2 linked regions of the Formosa agariphila KMM 3901 genome follow. The main gene of each other region encodes a partner of the protein of the gene in region 2 in a complex. Links are inferred from orthologs where the notes say so. Each region holds a gene or a part of one and is shown on either strand. Other genes may lie near its edges. The genes, in order: BN863_RS13905 and lpdA.

Evidence for each region.
Region 1: the proteins of lpdA (region 2) and BN863_RS13905 are in contact, whole or in part, in a crystal structure (PDB 1EBD), measured with the Geobacillus stearothermophilus proteins. The link is inferred for Formosa agariphila KMM 3901 from one-to-one orthologs. Residues at the interface, in WP_049624544.1 of Geobacillus stearothermophilus: Pro340, Ser341, Asp344, Tyr345, Arg403, Asp406, Val408, Glu431, Ala432, Gly433, Asp438; in WP_033016211.1 of Geobacillus stearothermophilus: Ile130, Ala131, Met132, Pro133, Arg136, Arg140, Glu141, Asn155, Arg157.

Annotation. Positions count from the first base shown.
Region 1 is NZ_HG315671.1:3,316,988-3,328,251, forward strand. Bases 3,672-6,659 are described here. They hold BN863_RS13905 (pyruvate dehydrogenase complex dihydrolipoamide acetyltransferase), read right to left. Parts: upstream 5,986-6,659; coding sequence 4,357-5,985; downstream 3,672-4,356. Other genes in these bases: BN863_RS13900 (SDR family NAD(P)-dependent oxidoreductase), read right to left, coding at 3,672-4,208; pdhA (pyruvate dehydrogenase (acetyl-transferring) E1 component subunit alpha), read right to left, coding at 5,989-6,659. Also shown: BN863_RS13885 (tetratricopeptide repeat-containing sensor histidine kinase), read left to right, coding at 1-1,899; citrulline utilization hydrolase CtlX, read right to left, coding at 1,885-2,820; BN863_RS13895 (HAD family hydrolase), read right to left, coding at 2,878-3,525; more of BN863_RS13900, read right to left, coding at 3,528-3,671; more of pdhA, read right to left, coding at 6,660-6,987; cdd (cytidine deaminase), read right to left, coding at 7,076-7,558; BN863_RS18915 (PorV/PorQ family protein), read right to left, coding at 7,664-8,125; type IX secretion system outer membrane channel protein PorV, read right to left, coding at 8,137-8,919; type IX secretion system sortase PorU, read right to left, coding at 8,953-11,264.
Region 2 is NZ_HG315671.1:2,921,161-2,932,415, reverse strand. Bases 4,147-7,125 are described here. They hold lpdA (dihydrolipoyl dehydrogenase), read left to right. Parts: upstream 4,147-4,925; coding sequence 4,926-6,326; downstream 6,327-7,125. Other genes in these bases: BN863_RS12140 (sensor histidine kinase), read right to left, coding at 7,118-7,125; BN863_RS12145 (LytR/AlgR family response regulator transcription factor), read right to left, coding at 6,415-7,125; BN863_RS12155 (Lrp/AsnC family transcriptional regulator), read left to right, coding at 4,345-4,803; BN863_RS12160 (aminotransferase class I/II-fold pyridoxal phosphate-dependent enzyme), read right to left, coding at 4,147-4,187. Outside these bases: BN863_RS12180 (DUF6952 family protein), read right to left, coding at 1-211; BN863_RS12175 (thioredoxin family protein), read right to left, coding at 192-506; BN863_RS12170 (peroxiredoxin), read right to left, coding at 569-1,207; Na+/H+ antiporter NhaC, read right to left, coding at 1,346-2,830; more of BN863_RS12160, read right to left, coding at 2,985-4,146; more of BN863_RS12145, read right to left, coding at 7,126-7,131; more of BN863_RS12140, read right to left, coding at 7,126-8,188; BN863_RS12135 (MotA/TolQ/ExbB proton channel family protein), read left to right, coding at 8,390-8,779; BN863_RS12130 (hypothetical protein), read right to left, coding at 8,873-9,289; BN863_RS12125 (S1/P1 nuclease), read right to left, coding at 9,584-10,375; BN863_RS12120 (DEAD/DEAH box helicase), read right to left, coding at 10,394-11,255. UniProt on the Escherichia coli protein: Lipoamide dehydrogenase is a component of the glycine cleavage system as well as of the alpha-ketoacid dehydrogenase complexes.

The sequences.
Region 1 (11,264 bases), 400 kb from region 2 along the record:
GCAGATAAATTAGCTTCAAAATTAAATTACACTCCTGGCCAAAGTCAGACAGCTTACTTAAAAGCACTGATTTACAATAAGAAAGAAGATTATATAAATGCGATAAATCATTTTTCTGAAGCAAAAATTCTATTTAAATCCTTACAAGACACTCTAGCCATTGCCCGAGTTAATAACCAAGTCGGTTTAATTGAAATTTCACGCGGTTACTATAAACAAGGTTTTGCACATACATTATCTGCAATTCAAGAGTTAGAGAAAAGAAATCTAGAAACCGAACTTAAAGAAACATATCAAGGTTTAGCAAAAGCATATTCTGATAAAAAAATATACGACAAAGCTATTGAATACAACCTTAAACGCTTAAAAATCGAAGAGCTTCAAGCTGATAAAAATGCAATTATTGAAGTTAACAAAAACTTAGCTGCATTATATTCTGTTGAAAAAGAACACCGAAAAGCAATAGATTATTACGAACGTATTTTATTATTTAATCATACGGATACAGATTCATTACGTTCTGTCATTCTACCAAAATTAGGATTCGAATACTTACAATTTAGAGAATTTGATAAAGCAGGTGCTTACCTTTCTGAAGGTATTAAACTAAATAGGGAATTAAATAACATTCCAGAATTAATAGAAACTTTAAATACTAGCGGTGAGCTTAATTTTAAAAAAAGTAAATCTAAATTAGCAGAGAAACAATTATTGGAGGCGTTTTCACTTTTAAAACGCTATGAGAATAAAACCGAAGAACTTAAAAACTATAGGCTTTTAAAATCTATAGATTCTACCCAAAGAGACTACCAACGTGCTTTTATGTGGCAGAATAAATTTCATACCCTTAGAGACAGTCTACAACGTGCAGAATTACAATTCGCGACAAATCAAAATCAAATTCAAATATTAGAAAATTTCGATACTATACAGGAAATTTCTAATGAAAACATGAATCGAGCTTCTAAAACAGATGTTGTTATGTTTAACGACAATCAAGATAGAATAGATAAACTTCAAATTATAAATTACATCCTTCTTGCGGGTTTTGCCATTTTATCTACATTTCTAGTTGTTGTGTATTTAAACCGAGACAAACGCATAAAATACACTTATGAACTTGAAGCTAAAACTAAAAAAATTGAACTTCAGAACGAAGCTATTTTAGAACAAACAGCGCATTTAGAACATATAAATCACGTAAAAGACAGACTCTTTTCTATTGTATCTCACGATTTAAAAGATTCGTTAACCTCTATTAACGGATTTATAGATTTATTAAAAGATGGCTCGTTAACCCGTCAAGAATTTGACCGCTTAATTCCAGAATTAAGTGAAAACGCTAACAGCGCAACACTTTTACTCTTTAATTTATTGAACTGGTCGAAGTCTCAAATGGAGTCTCTAGAACCTAATGCCAGCCTATTTGATATTCGAGAAGTGGTACTCGATAAAATTAAATTAGTAGAACATAAGCTTATTGACAAGCAGATTGAATTGATAGATAATACACTTCGTGATTTTGTTTATGCCGATTACAGTATGGTCGAAATTATAATTCAGAATCTACTTACTAACGCGGTTAAGTTTAGTAAACCTGGAGATAGTATTACCATTTCGAATCATATAAATAATGGCAATACAATAATTAGTATAGAAGATACGGGTGTAGGAATCTCTAAAGAAAATATTAAAAAATTATTTCACGGAAACACCTTTACAACCAAAGGTACAAAAAATGAAAAAGGAACCGGTTTAGGCCTTTCTATCTGTAAGGAATTAGTCGATTTAAACCACGGTAAAATCTGGGTAGAAAGTGTAGAAAATGCAGGTAGTACATTTTATATTGAATTACCTAAAGAAAAGAAAGTTGTTGCTCCAGAATTAAGCCTTGGGTAAAAACACCTCAGCCATCATACAACGGGCGCTTCCCCCTCCACAAGCCTCAATAGTATCTAAAGAACTGTGTACAATTTTACAATGTTTAGTGATTTTAGCAATTTGAGATTCTGTTAAAGAATGATATGCAGAGCTACTCATAACCATGCACAATTCGCCTTGTTCGCCTTGGACTTGTAGCATATTTCCTGCAAAATGTTCTACTTGAGATTCTGTAATTGTTATTACTTCTTTTCCGCTTTCCTTTAAATGTTGTAACACTTGCTTACGCTCTTTCTTATCATCTATGCTCTCTAAACAAATAACAGAAAACGTTTCTGCAAGACACATCATGACATTAGTGTGATAGATTGGTTTTCTCTCATTGTCTACAGTTTGATACGCTGTAAAAATTACTGGAAAATAGTCGAAATCTTCACAAAATTCTATAAATAAATCTTCATCGGCTCTAGCAGATAATGCGCAATAGGCTTTTCCGTTTACACGATCTAACAATAAACTTCCTGTACCTTCTAGAAACAGTCCCTCTTCTTCGGCACTTGTATAATCAAGCACATCGTTAATTACAAAACCTTTTTCTTCTAAGACATCGAAAACATCTTCTCGACGTTCTAAACGTCTATTTTCTGCAAACATTGGATATAAGCCCACCGTTCCGTTTTCATGAAAAGAAATCCAGTTATTCGGGAAAACAGAATCTGGCGTATCATTTTCTTCAGTATCATGAATAACAATAACCTCAACATCTATTGCTCTTAATTTTTCTACAAAATTATCGAACTCTTGTTGTGCTCTTGCATTTACCGTTTCGGGTAATACACCTTTCATAGCTGTTTGGTAATAATTATTAACAGCTGTTTGTTCATTCATCCTAAAATGTAAAGGACGAACCATTAAAATGGTATTTGTAGTGTGTTGCATGAATAAAGAGAATTTGGTGTAAAATTAGTCTATTTTGAATATAAAAAGTTAAGTATTTTATTTTGCGTTTTGAATTAAATCTAATAATTGGTTCATATGATTGAATTCTAAAGTTGGATAGCCTTTTAACTGATTATGGATATCGTCTGCAGTGTAACCAAACACATCAAATCCGCCTGCTTTTGCCGCTGTAACTCCCGAATAACTATCTTCTATAACCACACATTCTTCTGGTTTAAACCCCATAGATTCTGCTGCCCATAAAAATATCGCTGGGTCTGGTTTCCATTTCTGAATCGTATAACAACTAAATAAACGTCCCTCAAACCTATCGAGTAATCCTGTTAATCCTAAATTCAGCCTCATTTTAGCTTCAAGTGCGCTCGATGCCACACAAAAGGGTAACTCTAATTGATCGAGAACCTCTTTAATACCTTCTATAGGTTTTATATGGGCTTTAAAAGCTTCCATACTTAACGTTCTATATTGAGCCTCGAAATCTTCAGGTAAAGGCTTATTAATTAAAGTTTCTATTTTTTCGATACACGTATTCATAGAACAGCCTTTAAATAATTTAATTGCGGCGTTTAAATCTAAATTTGCACCATATTGATTGGCTAAATCAGACAACACTCCATTACTTAGGGCTTCACTATCCACTAATACACCATCGCAATCGAAAATGACACATTTATACTTACTCATAATTATGGTGTTGTAGAGGACACTTGTAAGACTTTCCCATTATAGAAGGCCTGACCTGTTAATGAAAAATTGAAAATATAACTCGCCATACCTTCTGCTGTTGTTGGTGCGATATAGCCTGGAAATGCTTCCTCTAACATTTCTGTTTGCACGGCACCTAAAGCCAATACATTAAATGCAATTCCGGAATCTTTATATTCTTCTGCTAATACTTCTGACAACGTAATTACGGCACCTTTACTAGAGCTGTAAGCTGCTAAGCCAGGGAATTTCATACTGCCTTGAATGCCGCCCATAGAACTAACGGTAACCATATGGCTACCTTTAACCATAAACGGAAGTACGGTTTGTGTTAACTGAGCTACTCCAAAAACATTAGCATTATACACTGTTTGGAAGTCGGATTTTGTTAATTCTGAAAATGGTTTGCTAACCAAAGCTCCTGCATTATGGATTAAAATATCGACTTGTTCCCAATTTGATTTTATGTAAGTTTCTACTTTATCAAAATCAGCATCATGTTCTAAATCGAAACAAAACGTTGTTACATGTTTCAACTTTAAATCGGTAACCGGTTTGTCATTCCTAGATAAAGCCAATACGCGATGTCCTGCTTCAGCAAAAAACTTTACAAGTTCTAAACCAATACCACGACTTGTTCCTGTTATAATAACGTTTTTCATAATGTAATATGCGGGTTAAATATTCAAAATAATATCTATAACAAATATACTTGTCCCTAATGAAACGGACAGCAGTTTTAAAAGAAAATTAATCGCATAAAAAAAGCCATCACAAGGATGGCTTTTTTCAAATATGTTTTAATTCCGATTATAATAACATCGAAATTGGGTTTTCAATATATCCTTTTAATGTTTGAAGGAATTGAGCTCCAGTAGCACCATCAATCGTTCTGTGATCGGCAGCTAAACAAAGCTTCATAGTATTACCTACTACAATAGCTCCATCTTTTACAACTGGTTTTTGAACAATTGCTCCAACAGAAAGAATTGCTGAGTTAGGTTGGTTGATAATAGATGTAAATGAATCTATACCGAACATACCTAAGTTAGAGATAGTAAATGTACTACCTTCCATTTCTTCTAAAGATAACTTCTTAGTTTTAGCTTTGATAGCATATTCTTTAACAGCAGCACCAATTTGCGTTAATTTGCGTTGATCTGCAAATTTAACAACTGGTACAAGAAGACCATCTTCAACAGCAACCGCTACACCAATGTGTACGTGGTTGTTTAATCTCATCTTGTCGTCAAACCATTGAGAATTTACTTGAGGATGTTCTTTTAAAGCCATTGCACAAGCTTTAACTACGATATCGTTAAAAGAAATTTTAGTATCTGGAACAGCATTTACTTCCTTACGGAAAGCAATGGCGTTATCCATATCAAACTCCACATTTAAGTAATAGTGAGGTGCAGAAAATTTAGATTTCGCTAAGTTTTTAGCAATCGCTTTACGCATGTTAGAGTTTTTAATTTCTTCAAAACTCTCTTCAGATGCTGAAGCAAAACTAGCTCCGGCAGCGGCAGCAGGTGCAGCAGCTTTAGGTGTAAAGTTTTCAACATCACGTTTAATGATACGTCCACTTTCTCCAGAACCTGGTATATCTGCAATGTTGTATCCTTTTTCGTCTGCAATTTTCTTCGCTAATGGCGATACGAATAAACGACCACCATCGTTAGACACTTTAGGCGTTGCTGCAGGAGCAGCATCTTTAGGAGCTGGAGCGGCTTTTGGAGCCTCTGCCTTTGGTGCAGCTTGCTTAGGAGCTTCTGCTTTTGCAGGAGCAGCAGCAGGTGCAACACCAAAATTACTAGCTACTCCAGAAACATCTGTTCCTGCAGGGCCAATAATTGCTAATAAAGAATCTACTTTAGCAGATTCACCTTCTTGTAATCCAATATGTAATAAAGTACCTGCATTAAAAGATTCGAATTCCATTGTGGCTTTATCCGTCTCTATTTCTGCAAGGATATCTCCTTCTTCTATAGTATCACCTTCTTTTTTCAACCAAGTTGCAACAGTTCCTTCTTCCATGGTATCACTTAAACGTGGCATAGTAACCACGACAACACCTTCTGGAAGTTCAGCACTTGCCGCTGACTCAACTGGAGCTGCTTCTTCAGTTGCTTCTGCTTTAGCTTCTTCTGCAGGAGCCGCAGGTGCAGCACCTCCACTAACTAGAGCAGATATATCTTCACCTTCATCACCAATAATAGCTAGTAATTCGTCTACTTTAGTAGTCTCTCCTTCTTGAACACCAATATGTAGTAAAGTTCCTTCATGAAAAGATTCGAATTCCATAGTTGCTTTATCGGTTTCGATTTCAGCAAGGATGTCTCCTTCAGTTACTTTGTCTCCAACTTTTTTCAACCACGCTGCAACGGTACCTTCTTCCATGGTATCGCTTAAACGAGGCATGTTAATAATTTCAGCCATAGCTTATAGTTTATGTTGTAAAAATGGATAATCTTCTTGTTCGTAGACTACATCGTACATTACGCTTTTGTCTGGGTATGGTGATTCGTCTGCAAATTTTTCGCATTCAAGAACACGTTTTTTAACATCTGCATCAATCTTTTTAAGATCTGCTTCAGTTGCGTATTTTTTAGAAAGAATAACGTCTTTTACTTGAGAAATAGGATCTATTTTCTTGTATTCTTCTACTTCTGCTTTCGTACGATAATGTTGAGCATCACTCATTGAGTGTCCTCTATATCTGTATGTTTTTAATTCTAAGAATGTTGGTCCACCTCCTTTACGAGCTCTTTGAATAGCTTCATCAAAGGCTTCAGCTACTTTTATAGGGTTCATTCCATCTACAGGAGCACAAGGCATTTCGTATCCTAAACCTAATTTATAAATATCTTCGTGAGAAGCTGTACGTTTAACAGATGTTCCCATGGCATAACCATTGTTTTCACAAACAAAAACAACTGGTAAATTCCATAACATTGCTAAGTTGAATGTTTCGTGAAGTGACCCTTGACGAGCAGCACCATCACCAAAACAACACAATGTTACAGCATCACTACCGTGATATTTATCACCAAATGCAATACCTGCTCCTAAAGGAATTTGTCCTCCTACGATACCATGACCACCATAAAAACGGTGCTCTTTAGAAAAGATATGCATAGAACCTCCCAAACCTTGAGATGTACCTGTTGCTTTTCCAAATAATTCTGCCATAACACGCTTCGGGTCCACACCCATACCAATTGGCTGTACGTGGTTACGATACGCGGTTATCATTTTATCCTTAGACAAGTCCATAGCATGTAAAGCACCTGCTAATACGGCTTCTTGTCCGTTGTATAAATGTAGAAATCCTCTTACTTTTTGTTGAATGTATACTGCAGCTAGTTTATCTTCAAACTTTCTCCAAAACAACATGTCTTCATACCATTTAATGTATGTTTCCTTTGTGATTTTTTGCATGAGTAGCGTTAATTTAAAAACGAGAAACAAAAGTAACACATTCGTGGTTAACCAAAAAACTGAATCCCGTAAAAATTACATAAAAAATTTATAAAACTGATTTTTCAAAGACTAAAGGTAGCAAATTTGATAATGACTGAGAACGCATTACCTCTCCAGACTCTCCCATAAAGTAAATATCTATTGGTGCACTCTGTTTTATTTCATATTCGGCAATAGCTTGTCTGCATGCTCCGCAAGGCGGAATTGGCGTAGTTGTTTTATGGTTTTCTGATCCCGCTATTAAAGCCATCTGTACGATTTTAGCATCTGGAAATTGCGAACCTGCATAATAGATTGCTGTCCGTTCTGCGCATAACCCAGATGGATAAGAGGCATTCTCCTGATTGTTACCTGTAATAACTTCGCCATTGTCTAATAAAATGGCTGCTCCTACTAAAAAATTAGAATACGGGGCATAGGCTCGTAATCGTGCTTTCGCGGCTTGTGCCATTAAATCTGAAACGGCAGTTGGCAATTCTTCTATATTTTCGTAAACCTCAAAGTAGGCTTCTTTTTTTATTGTTTTCATGAAAACGTATTAAGTTCTTCTATCTAAAGATATAAAACTATTTAAAACAAAAAACTATTGCGTGATGCAATAGTTTTTTGTTAATCTTTTAATTTAAAAATTACTTTAGTATTCTGTATAAGTCCCTGCTCCTAAATTAAACGTTAAAGAAAAACGCAATGTATTTTCTAAAGGGCTTGCAACTTTTGAAGTTGAAAATAAATATGATAAATCGATATTAATAACATTGTATTTAAATCCAGCTCCTAAAGCAAAAAATTGTCTTGCTCCTTTTTCTTCAGCTTCGTGGAAATATCCCATTCTGAACCCAAAAGAATCTTGATACATATATTCTGCACCTAAAGCCCAAGTCCATTCTTGCATTTCTTCACTAAAACCACCTGGTGCATCACCAAACGACTGGAACATACCTTTCATGAAACCGACATCATTATCTTGCCCTTGATATATGATACCATTAGTTGTAGATAATTGTTCGCCTAATGTATCTATATCTTCGTCGTATACACCATTACCATTTTCATCGGTATAATTATATTCTGTTCCTAAAATTGGAGGTGTTGGCACTAATAATTTAGTTACTTCTCCAGTAATTGATACTGTATTGTATTGATCAAGAATAAAAATCGAATCCTCCTCCTAAACGTAACGTTGTTGGGTTGAAAGTTTTCTATACCAACCTTCATCATATTTAAATTTAGGACCAATATTTTTGAATGGGCAAATCCACCTCTCCATCGACCATTAAAATCGTTATACGCTTCTTCTTCACTTTGGTAGTATCCCGAAATATCTACACCAAATGTTCCTGCTGCTTCGGCATCTGTATCATTATAATTCAGTTTTAAATCTGAACGTAAATAACGCATAGCCACAGACATAGAAAACTGATCACTTAGTCTTAATGCATACGAAGCATCTAAAGCAAATTCGTTAGGACGCTGAACTAATGGACTAGAAAATTCATCTTGGGTAAACTCTATATCTCCTAAAGAAAAATATCTAAAACTTGCTGCAAAAGCACTTCTCTCGTTTAACCGATTATAATAAGAAAAACTTCCTAGAAAAATATCGTTTACTAACTTACTTAAGTAAGGCGTATAACTTAATGAGACACCAGATTTAGCTTCTGAAAACGCATATTTTGCTGGATTCCATTGTTGTGAAAACCCATCTACAGAAGTTGCAACTCCCATATCTCCTAAAGACCCTGCTCTTGCATCTGAAGCTATTAATAAGAAAGGTACACCTGTAGTAATAACCCGTGAATCTTGAGGATTCGGAATTACGACTGTTGGATCTTGTGCGTATGCATTAACTCCTAGCAGGACTAAAAGAATTGGTAAAAATTTTGTTTTCATCTAATTAAGTTATTTTACAAATATATATGTTTATTACAGGATAACAAGTTTCTCTATTTTTTCGACTGTTTTATTTAACGCAACAGACTTAACTTTAAGTTTATACACATAAACTCCTTTTCCGATTCGATCTCCAAAATCATCTCTTCCATCCCAAATGATATCTCGAGATAATGATGATGTTCCATTGCTATTGGTCTGACTATTTATTGTTCTTACCAATTTACCCGAAACAGTAAAGATTTGTATAGAAACGTCTAAAACACCAGAACTATTGTGGTTAAACCAAAATTCTGTGTAATTAACAAACGGGTTTGGATAGTTTAGCACGTTAGAAATGATTAAACTTTCATCTTGATCGTACACAACAAATTGAATTTCAGATACAGAAGAATTGTTATATACATCCCATGCTTTTACGGTTAACGTATGAAGTCCTGGTTCTAAATCTCGAAACGGATAAGTCACCACACCTCTTTGATAATCATCGACTTCTGTCTGATAATAATCATTTAAAACATACGGATTGGTTTCGTCTCCATCAATAATAGCGACAATATCATGACCAATTCCACTAGCTGTATTAATACCATTTTCGTCTTCTAATTTCACTAATAATGATGGAGATTCATTTGTAATTCCACCGGTTACAAAGTTTTCATCATTCATATATAAATTTACTACTGGTCCGATATTATCTTCTACAGCATTTTCATTTATCCCTCCTACTTTTATAATATTTACACTTGCTCCTGTTTGATCTTGAAGCGGATTATCTGTTTTCGCATAAAAACTTACCCTTCCGTAGCCAACTGGAACGCCAATATCGCGAGGTACAACAAAATCGAAATTAAATTTACCCGCTGTTACCGATGCTTGTCCTCTAAAAATTATTTCACCAAGAGTTGTAAAATCCATAACATAATCGCTATCGTTAGCCAATGTTGTTCTGTCTATTTCTTTATCGTAAATTGTGGATGCCAGCAAACCATTATAATCGGTTAAAAGATTTCCGGCTGTATCTACAACTTCACCAGAGAAAGACACTCTACCTAAAGCTTCTAATGTATCTACATCTCCAGAAACAGGTTTTCCATTAATTTCTGTAAGTTTAATATTCGGCTCTGGAATCGCTAATTTCATGGCTGGATCCCCTATATAAAACACCAAGTGTCTTTGACTTGTACTTGAAATGGAAGATGATGAATGCGTTTTTGTTAAACGTAAGGCTTCCGCCATTGAAGGGTATTCATTATCTGAATAACTAGTCTCGTTGCCATAAGAAAACAGGTATTCACTTAAAATTTCATTAAACTGAATTCCCACACTCACAAAAATTTGTCGCGTTGTAGTAAGTAAACTTATAGCGCCTCCATCAGGATTCCAATACGTTACTTCGCCTCCAGTTTCTCGCAACGGATTATCGAATCGTGTAAATTCACAAGTCACCGTTATAAAACAGTTCAATTTATTTTCGTTAGACAGTGCTATGGCGTCGGGTTGCATAAAAATACGCTCGTGAGCCAAGCCATCTTCACCACCGTGACCAAAATAGTTAACCACCAAAGCCCCCGTTTCCATTGCATTTACCATAGCTTCATTCACTTCGGGATAGCGATCTCCTCCAGAAGATGATTCTTGGACATACGCATCAGAATGAATTTTTGTAACGTTTATAAAAGGTTTTTCTTCAGAAATTTTATCTGCTATTGAATTGGTGGTTTCTTCTAAAATAAACTCCCATGATTCGTCTACATCATCCGAAACCATAACCACACTATTCCTCCATCTTCCATATGAAGCGTCCTCGTAATAGCGCTCAATTTTATCGACCATGGTTTTTGCCTGACTCGGATCGTTGGCTAAAATCCGTCCTAGAGCTATATCTAAACGATCTGAGCTAGCCATAGTCCCTTCATCCTCATCCATCATGCCATAAAAATCATCAGATATAAACGAGCTTGTTAAACTAAAACTAGAATACGCATGCCAAGATGGTACATAATTTTTATTATTATCTAATCGTCCTTTATAATCGTAGGAACTATCGCCAAACATGCATAAGTATTTCAATGCTTTTTCTGGAGCACTAGAGTTATCGTATACATATTTTACAAAATTTCTAATAGCAACAATATCTTGATTTCCCGAGGTAAACTCATTATACAATTCGGTTAATGTCACGACTTTTACATTTAGACCATATTGTGTCTTATTAATATTAGCTAACCGAACAGCTTGAGTGTAATAACTTGTAGGAGCAACTATAATGTAATCGACATCTTGGAATTCTCCATTTTCGTCTAAAAACACAGAACCTTTTAAATCTTGATTATCTACTCTAG
Region 2 (11,255 bases):
CTTCTTTCTGTGGGGTACCGTTTTTTATCATGTTGTTGACCTCGATAGCGCCATACATATTCGATATTAATTCACCAATAACATCTAATTCTTCATCTTTAAGTGATGATACTTCAGTAAGAGCTTCAAGTGTTTCGATGGTTTCATTTACGAAATCTTCATCATTTTCCTCAATAAATTGAGTCAGGTGTTTAATTACTGGTAACTTCATCGACTAACTCTTTTAAAACGTCAAACTTATTCGTTTGTACTTGGTTTACAAATTCACCTTTTTTAAAGGTTGCAAAAGTAGGCAAGTTATCTACGTTTGCTAGTTTTCTAGATTCTGTGAATTTTTCAGCATCAGCAATTACGAAAGTGATGTTCTCGTTTTCGGTCGCTAATTTTTTAAATTTTGGTTTCATAATTCTACAATTACCACACCAAGTTGCTGAATATTGCACAACTACTGTATCATTACCAGATACAATTTCACTTAAATTGTCTTGTTCTAATTCTTGTACCATAACAGATGATTTTTTAGATTACCATCCTTTCGTGAAAAAGGATGGTGCATTGTGTATTTTAATTAGTGAGAAGCTAAGTAGCTAGAAACACCATCTCTGTTAGCGCTCATTGCATCTTTTCCTTCTTCCCAGTTTGCAGGACAAACTTCACCTTTTTCTTGTACGTGAGTTAACGCATCTACTAAACGTAAATATTCACCAACATTTCTACCTAATGGCATGTTGTTAATACTTTCGTGTTGTACAACACCATCTTCATCTATAATATAGGTTGCTCTGTAAGTGACGTTATCACCTTCTACAGTTACAACTCCAGTGTCTTCGTTATACGTTTCGTTTGTAATGTCTAAGATTCCTAAAGTTGATGCTAAGTTTCTGTTAGAGTCCGCTAAAATTGGGTAAGTTACACCTTCAATTCCACCATTATCTTTAGCGGTGTTTAACCATGCAAAGTGTACTTCTGGCGTATCGCAAGATGCACCAATTACAATAGTGTTTCTTTTTTCGAATTCTGCAACAGCAGCTTGGAATGCGTGTAATTCAGTTGGGCATACAAAAGTGAAATCTTTTGGGTACCAAAATAAAACTACTTTTTTCTTGTTGTTAACTGCTTCTTCTAGAACGTTTACTTTAAAAGTATCGCCCATTTCGTTCATTGCGTCAACGTTTAAATCTGGAAATTTTTTACCTACAAATGCCATAATATTTATATTTTATAATAGTTAATTTTCTAAGGCAAATATACGGCTCAATGTCTATTTATAGTGTAAACAAAATTTTAAATTTTTATAATGGTATAAGATTTTATTATAGTTAATTTTAAAACTGATAGAGATAGGCTATTTATCTGAAAGTTGCTTGATTTTAATTCTAAAAGCCGCAAAAATTAAAGTGGTAAACGGACTCAAATAATTGAAGAAGGCGTAGCCCGCATAATGAAATGTATCAACGCCCAAGACACTGCTTTGGTAGGCCCCGCAGGTATTCCATGGCACTAAAACAGAAGTTACAGTTCCGGAGTCTTCTAATGTTCTACTTAAATTTTCGGGAGCCAGTCCTTTATCTTCAAAAGCCTTTTTGTACATACGTCCAGGAATAACAATGGCTAAATACTGGTCGCTTGCAATAGCATTTAAACCAATACAACTAATTACTGTACTAGCGAATAATCCGAATACGGTATCGAATAAATTTAAAACGGCTTTACTAATTCTAGAAAGGGCTCCAATAGCATCCATAATACCACCAAAAACCATAGCGCAAATAATTAGCCAAATCGTCCCTAACATACCATACATACCTCCTGAAGAAAACAAATCGTTTAATTCTGCACTTTCTGTTGCTATTGCCGTGTCTACAGTAATAGCGGTCATAATTCCTTTATAAGCCGATAGGGCATTGAGTTCTGTTGTTCCTGTAATGGATTTAACAATTTCTGGCTGAAAAATTAATGCAAATACGCCTCCTAATAATGTACCTACTAATAAGGCAGGTAATGGTGGTGCTTTTTTTACAATCATTAATATTACAGCAATAGGTACTAAAAACAACCACGGAGAAATATTAAATGCGGCATCTATTGAAGCAAGCATTGCGGAGGTGTCTGTGGTTCCGTGTATGTCTAAAGAAAATCCTATAATTATAAAAAGTATCAGCGTAACTATTAAAGTAGGAACTGTAGTATAGGTCATATATTTTATGTGCGAGAATAACTCGCCTCCAGCCATGGCAGGAGCAAGGTTAGTAGTATCGCTTAAAGGCGACATTTTATCTCCGAAATATGCTCCAGAAATTACAGCTCCGGCGGTCATGCCGTGGTCTATACCTAAAGCATTTCCAATACCAACTAAAGCTATACCAACAGTTGCAGACGTGGTCCAGCTACTTCCCGTAGCTATAGAGATAATGGCACAAATGATAACACAGGCCGGTAAGAAAATTGTAGGATTTAAAATTTGTAATCCATAATAAATCATAGACGGAATAATACCACTAATTAGCCAAGTTCCGGCCAAAGACCCTACAAATAAAAGAATTAGTAAGGCCCCCGTAGTCGATTTAATATTTTCGGCTACTTCTTCCAACATTTGGTCGTAAGTTACCTTGTTTTTAAAACCAACTATCGCGGCAACTGCTGCTCCAAGTAACAAAAGAAACTGATTACTTCCACTTAAAGCATCATCGCCAAAGGCATATTTTACATTGTAAAACAACATAACAACTAAAGCTAAAACGGGTATTAAAGCCTCCCAAATACTTAGTTCTCTGTTTTCTACAATTGGGTCGTCTTTGGGTGTTGTGGGCTTTATGTCTTGGCTTTCCATGCGCTGTTTTTACGGTTAAATTAAGATTTGTAATGTTACGATTTTACACGCTTATGTGCAAATACGGATTCAGATAAACAAAATTTTCAAAAAACGCGACATAAAAAAACACTTCTAATAATAGAAGTGTTCTTAAGTTTAGAAATAATAATTTCTATTCTAATATTTTTAATTCTACCAAGCATTCGTGCATCATGTTATAGGTACGTTCTATATCGGCATCTAAACCTATTGAAAATCTAATTAAGCCATCGCTTAAACCCATCGCTTTTTGCTCGTCTTCTGGAATCTCTGAGGAGGTAGAGCTTCCTGGTGCAGAAAATAAGGTTTTATAGAAACCTAAACTCACGGCTAAATACCCTAAGTTTTTATGTTGCATGAGTTCCATAAGTGCGTTAGCTTTAGCAATAGAGCCTACATCAATGGTTAGCATACCTCCAAAACCGTACTGTGTGTTCATCATGGTTTTAAATAATTCGTGAGCAGGATGAGATGCTAATCCCGGATATACGGTTTTTAATCCGTTGGCTTCAAATTTTTCGGCTAAATACAATCCGTTTTTACTGTGTTGTTGCATACGAAGATGAAGCGTTCTCAGGTTTTTTAAAACAGAAGCCGATCGCATACTATCCATTGTAGATCCTAATAGCATAGCCGCACCGTCGTTTACATTTTTTAATTCATTAATAAAATCTTGAGTACCGCAAACCACACCACCAACGGTATCGCTACTACCGTTTATAAATTTTGTTAAACTATGAATAACGACATCGGCTCCAAGTTTTGCAGGAGAAATGCTTAAAGGCGAAAAGGTATTGTCGACCACCAATTGTAGGTTGTGCTTTTTTGCAAGTTGAGCTAAACCTTTAATGTCGGCGACTTCTAATAATGGGTTGCTCACACATTCACAATATATCATTTTAGTGTTTGGTGTTATGGCAGCTTCAACCACTTCTAATTTTGTAATGTCTACAAAAGATGATTTGATATTGAATCGTGGAGCGAAATTTTTCAGAAACGCATAGGTACCGCCATAAATAGTTCGACTAGAAACAACATGATCGCCAGCGCCACAATTTTGAAGTAACACAGAGGTAATTGCGCCCATTCCTGAAGCGTAAACATTTGCAGTTTCTGTACCTTCCATAGCGGCCAAAGCTTCGCCTAAATAAAGATTGGAAGGAGAAGAATGACGGGAATATAAGTAACAGCCATCGGTATTGCCTTCAAAAGTATCGAACATGGTTTTAGCCGATATAAAGGTATATGTAGATGAATCTGAGATGGAAGGATTTACGCCTCCGAATTCTCCGAAATATTGTAAGTCTTGAATGCTGTTTGCGGGTTTAAATGCCATTATTTTATTTTTTGATGTGAATCAAAATTGATGAAATTTAGTATATTTATCAATGGTTGTCTGTTTATTTAGATTATTAAACTATCTATTTGGTTTAAAATAGTTTTATATTTGGTTTAGAGCTCCGTTTATAACTTTTAATAGAAAATTTTTCAATATGATTTTTGATGCCATCGACAAACAACTCATTACTTTACTTCAAACGGATAGTAAACAGACCAATAAAGCGTTGTCTACGCAACTCAATTTATCGGTTACTGCAGTTTACGAACGGATTAAAAAATTAGAGAACCAAGGGGTTATTAATAGGTATGTGGCTTTGGTAAATAAAGACGAAGTACAGAAGTCTTTCGTGGCGTATTGTCATATCAAGCTCGTAAAGCACAGTCAGGTTTATGTGGTTCAGTTTGAAAAAGAGGTGGCCAATTTAGACGAGGTCATGGAGTGTTATCACATCAGTGGCGATTACGATTATTTATTAAAAGTAATGGTAGAAGATATGGTTGCGTTTCGGGAATTTATGGTGAATAAACTCACAACAATTAATCATATTGGGAGTACGCACAGTATGTTTGTGATTAATGAAGTGAAACACAGCACTATTATTCCTGTTTAAGGCTAATAGTGCATTAGTGTATTCTCAAAAAAAAGCTTAAAATTTTAATAATGTTAAGCTGCTAAACCTATGTAAATTTGTATTTTTGTGTACCATTTAAAAAAAGAATCAAAATAAACTTTATGAATTCATACGATGTAGCCGTTATCGGTTCAGGACCTGGAGGATATGTAGCAGCAATACGTTGCGCACAACTGGGTATGAAAACTGCAATTATAGAAAAATATTCAACACTTGGTGGAACGTGTTTAAATGTAGGATGTATTCCTAGTAAAGCCTTACTAGATTCTTCTCATCACTACGAAGATGCGATTAAGCATTTTGAAGAGCACGGAATTGAAATCCCTGGTGATGTAAAAGTAAATCTTGAAAAAATGATTGCGCGTAAGCAGTCTGTTGTAGACCAGACAACTGGTGGAATCGACTTCTTGATGAAGAAAAACAACATCGATGTATATCAAGGTTTAGGTGCATTTAAAGATGCCACTCACATTACAATTTCTGGAGAGGAAACTGTAGAGATTGAAGCAAAAAATACAATTATCGCAACAGGAAGTAAGCCTTCTAGCTTACCATTTATTAATATCGATAAAGAACGTATCATTACGTCTACCGAAGCTTTAAAACTTAAAGAAATTCCGAAACACTTAATCGTAATTGGTGGTGGTGTTATTGGTTTAGAATTAGGACAAGTTTACAAGCGTCTTGGTTCTGAGGTTTCTGTAGTAGAATTTATGGATCGTATTATCCCTACTATGGATGCTGGCTTATCTAAAGAACTTAATAAAGTTTTAAAGAAGCAAAAATTCAAAATGAATGTGTCTCACAAAGTAAAATCTGTAGAGCGCGTTGGTGATGAAGTTATTGTAAAAGCTGACAATAAAAAAGGAGAAGAAGTAGAATTTAAAGGAGACTATTGTTTAGTGTCTGTTGGACGTCGTCCGTATACAGATGGTTTAAATGCTGAAGCTGCTGGAGTGAAACTTACAGACCGTGGACAAATTGAAGTGAACGACCATTTACAAACTAGTGCTTCTAATATTTATGCTATTGGTGATGTTGTAAAAGGTGCTATGTTAGCTCATAAAGCCGAAGAAGAAGGTGTATTTGTTGCTGAAACTTTAGCTGGACAAAAACCACATATCGATTATAACTTAATTCCAGGCGTGGTGTACACATGGCCAGAAGTTGCAACTGTTGGTAAAACAGAAGAGCAATTAAAAGAATCTGGAGTAGAATACAAAGTAGGATCGTTCCCAATGCGTGCTTTAGGTAGAAGTAGAGCAAGTATGGATTTAGACGGATTTGTGAAAATTCTTGCAGATAAAACTACCGATGAAATTTTAGGTGTACATATGGTTGGTGCTCGTGCTGCCGATATGATTGCCGAAGCGGTTGTAGCTATGGAATACAGAGCTAGTGCAGAAGATGTTTCTAGAATGTCTCATGCGCATCCAACATTTACAGAAGCGATTAAAGAAGCGGCCCTAGCAGCAACTGGAGATCGTGCTTTACATGTTTAAAACGCTTTTTATATAATATTAAAGCGACCTAATTTAGGTCGCTTTTTTTATGCTTTACAGTGAAGTGTAATTTGTTTAAATTTACATTCTAATACCGTTCTAAAAGCTCTAAAATCTCTTTTTTATAACTTCTGCTAATAGGCAATGCTTGGTTTAAAATGGTAACATGTTCGTTTGTGAACGAGGTAATGTTTTTTACTGAAATAATATACGACCGATGTATTCTTAAAAACTGTTTTGGCGGAAGTTTTACTTCAATAGCGCTAATGGTTTCGCGCGTCACGATAGTGGAATCTTGTAAATGAATTTTTAGATAATCGCTATAGCTTTCTATATAAACAACAGCATCAAAATCTATTTTTATCATTTTCCGGTCGGAACGCACAAACATAAAGTCTGAAACGTCTGCTACTGGTAAATTCCCATGTTGAGATTCCGTATAAACATCAAAATAATTATTTACAGCCTTTAATAGCCTTTCAAAAGAAATGGGCTTTAATAAATAATCTACAGCCTGAAGCTCGAAACCTTCAACAGCATAATCGCGATATGCTGTAGTGAAAATTATTTTAATACTAGGGTTAATGGATTTAGCAAACGAAATTCCGGAGATTTCTGGCATGTTTATATCCAAAAATACCAAGTCAATGGTATGATTGCTTATTTGGTTAAAGGCTTCAATGGCATTGCTACAACTCGCAACAACTGTAATGTTGCTAATTTTAGATAGGTGCGAAGCAATTACTTCTCTGGCTATGACTTCGTCATCTACAATTAGGCACGATATGGTTCTATTGGTTTGCAAAAGCGTCTTTTGTTTTTAATGTTAAACGGACTTTAAATGTGCTATTCGTATTTAAAATAGACAAGGTATAGGCGTCTTTATAAAGCATCTCTAAACGTTTTTTTATGTTTTCTAGTCCAATACCAGATTTGGTTTCAGAAGATGATGCACTTGTATTTTCAATATAAAAATAAATCATGTGGTCTTTAAACGATAAATCAATTTTAATATTTAATATACCGTGTTTTAAAACCCCGTGTTTAAAGCTGTTTTCTATAAAAGGAAGAAAAAGCATGGGAGCAATTTTTGTAGTCTCGGAGATGTTTTCAATATTGAAATTGATATTCAACGTTTTGTTGAACCGAAGTGATTCTAAAGCAATATAATCTTGAATGTGATTAATTTCATCTGTCAATAACACAAAAGGTTTGTCGATTTGGTAGAGTAAATAATCTAATAAATTTGAAAGTTTTAATATCATTTCAGGCGTTTCATCAGCCTTTTTTAACGAAAACCCATACATGGTATTTAGGGTGTTAAATAGAAAGTGCGGATGAATCTGCATTTTTAGATACTGCAATTCTTGTTCTTTTAGCTTCAGTTGGGTTTCAAGAATTTTGTGTTCTAATTTACTGGTGTTTTCAACCTGTTTTAAATTCAACTTTAACAATTTAAAAGCACTCACTACAGTGGTTACTAAATACACACCAATCATAACAAATAATAAATTCTGACTTACAGGTGCCATATTATTGTATTCAAAATGCGATAAATAAATTAAGCCATAAAAGATAGAAAGGATAATCAGGTAAGCCGAAATAATAAAAGTATACAAACTGTAGAGTCCGAAAAGTGCGTACTTTTTCAGCATTAAATAATCTGGAATTAGTTTGTAAATACATACGTAAGTTGTTGCAATTGTAATGGGCATTAAGAACAGCGAGAAGGAGAGTACATAACTCATATCGCTACTTCCGGAGCCAAAAAAATAAGTGTAAAATAACAAGACACCACACCAAAATAAGATGTGTAGACCCAGACGGCCTAACTGTTTTAATATAAAATGTGGTGATAACATAATTCCAATCTTATACAATAATACTATATTTTTGAAACGCTGAGGTGTTTTATAGACGAATTACAGAATTAGCAACCGATTTAACATGTCGGTTAAAAAAAGGCCTAAATTGGTAGTCCGTCGCATTACATTTAATGATGCGTTATTTGGCAGTAGTTTTGGAGTCTACTAACTATAATATATTTTACTATGTATGTTTTAATGATGCAACAACAAGGTTTTTTTACACAATTAGCTAATCGTTTTAGTGAAGGTGGCGTTTTATTTATGTCGCTAATTTTAATCTGTTTACTACTGTCTTTTTTCTTTTTGATAAGTGGATTTTATCTGGCGAATAAAAATGAAGTGAAATCTAGAAAAATGATAAGTCTTGTAAGCGACTCCAGTTTATTAGGATTAGTCATTGGTTTTCTTGGCTCTATTATTGGATTAATAACTGCTTTTGATGCTATTGAAGGTATGAATTCTATATCCTCTGGGATGCTAGCAGGAGGTTTAAAAGTGTCCTTTTTAACAACACTTTTCGGAACTTTAGTCTTTGTAATTTCTAGAATTGGAATCTTAATTTATAAGTGGATGTATAAGTTTTAGGTTTATTAATGCAAATACACCAAACAGGCTCAATCGTACGATTGAGCCTGTTTGGTGTTTAATATATAAAAATGTAGTGTGTGATTACTCTAATTATAGTCTGCGAGAAGACATTTCTTTTTCTCTTAAAATAGAGTGTTTACGTTGTTTTACAAGGTTGTTAGCCCAAATTTTAGCTTCAGAAATAATTTCGAAAGTTTCAAAAATTTTCTTCACAAACATACGTTCTATTCTGGTATTACTCAAAGCCATTGGTATATCTGTTACAATAGCAAAACCAATTAAGTTTTTAATTTTAGAGGCCTCTAAATAGACAGCAGGATCTACAGAATATGAATATTTTCGGTACGAAATATATACAAAAGGCTGGCCTTTGTAATAATTAGTAGCAATATCCTTTAATATATTATTTGTATCTATAGTAATACTTGCACCCTCATTTACTTGAGCGAGAACATAATTGTCGAACAATTTTAAAGTACCAAAAGGATATGTGAGCAACCGTTTCATATAGATTAATAAAGGAATTAAGACTCTTAAATATGCTAAAGCCTTGATGCAAAGGTATTCCTATTCACTTTAAAATTATAATGTAAAAGGTTAAAATTGTTAATTATTACTTTTATTTCGTTAAACGGTAAATTTTTTATTAAGAATAGATTATTGAAATTCAGTCAACGGTAAAAAGAGTATTTTGTCTTTTAAGACATGTCTAAATTTTGTGATTTAGTTAGATTTTGAGTATAAAAAAAGCCGATGTATATGTTACATCGACTTTAAAGGTTTTAGTTAAGACTGCGTGTTTTAAAAAATATCATTAAGTAGTTTCGCTAAACGAATCCCACCTTTTTGAATTTGAGAACGTGCAATATTAAGATTGTTGTAGGCGTATTTATAACCTAAATTGTCGTCTTTATTTACATCTTTATAAACGGCATTTGCTAATACATGTGTATCGTTTACCCAATCTATAATAGTTCCTGCTTCTATAACTTTAATTTGTTCTTTAGATAAAGCATCTGCATTATTGGCTAATTCGGTGTAGCTCATATCGTAACCATTAATCATGTCGCTATCCCAAACACGGTGTAAATTGGTGCTTTTACCCATCCATTTTACTTTAATGTCGTTTCCTCCTTTATCTTCTGCTAATCCAACATGCATAGGTTGATGAATATCTCCTATAATATGAATAAGTAATTTTAGGTAAAATGCTTTATCCTCATCGGTTGCATTCTTGTCTTTTAAAACAGAAACACAGTATTCTGCACCTGTTACGGCATCGCCTTTAGGATTCTTTTTCGAATCTTCATAAGATTGATTCGCATCCATATTTACATAATGCCAAGTCCCAAATTTTTTATAGCGGTCGTCAGATTTTATTTCATCTCCATAGGTAGAAACAAATGCTAAAGACTGTCTATTAAGTAATTTCTCAATAGCGCGTTTTGTACTTCTTTTTAAATAGTTGTCGGCAATTTTACCAACTACACGATGTCCTGTTGGTCCCCATTCTGGAGCAGGTTTTTCTGTTGCTTGCGAAAATTGGAATATAAATAGACCTATACAAAGTGTAAGAATGTATTTAAGTTTCATAGGGAATTGTAATGAGAATTATTTGTTTTTGTTTCTTTTATTGTAATTTTTGTCGCCTCGAGTTTTAGGCTTTTTGTATTTTTTAGCAATTTCTCTACGGTAAGATCCTCCTAAATTTTCTTTAGCATTTTTCTCTTTCTTTTCGTGAAATGCAGGTCCAGGAGCATCTTCATCTCTACGTTTTGTAGGGTTGTTACGCTCCTTAATTTTAACACGTTCTTCTTCTAATAATTCTGTAGAAATTTCAACATCTTCAGGAATTTCCAATACCGGAATCTCCATTTGCATTAATGCCTCAATCCGCTCTAAAGCATCTTGTTCTTTTACTGTAGAAAATAAAATGGTATGTCCTTCGCGTTCTGCACGTCCTGTTCTACCAATTCTATGAATATAGTTTTCTGGATAGTCAGGCGTATCAAAATTAATAACATGAGAAATGTTATCGATATCTAAACCACGAGCCATAACATCTGTAGCAACCAATATGCGGTTATCACCATTTCTAAATTGCTCGATACTTCGTAAACGGTAATTTTGTGTTTTGTTAGAGTGAATAACACAGCTTTCTTCACTAAAGGTTTCGTCTAAAGCTTCAAAAAGTCGGTCTGCCATTCTTTTAAATCCGACAAAAATAAGCACCTTGTTATAGGTTTCTTTATCTTGAAGAATTTCATTTAATAAATTAACTTTAGTGTAAAAATTAGGAACATTGTAACGTTCTTGAGCAATGTTATCTAATGGTGTTCCAGAAACGGCAATAGAAACACGCTCTGGAGTAATAAAGAAATCGTTTATTAAATCATCGACATCTTGCGTCATGGTTGCCGAAAACATAATGTTTTGGCGACGTTCTGGAAGAATATCGAAAATATTAATTAGC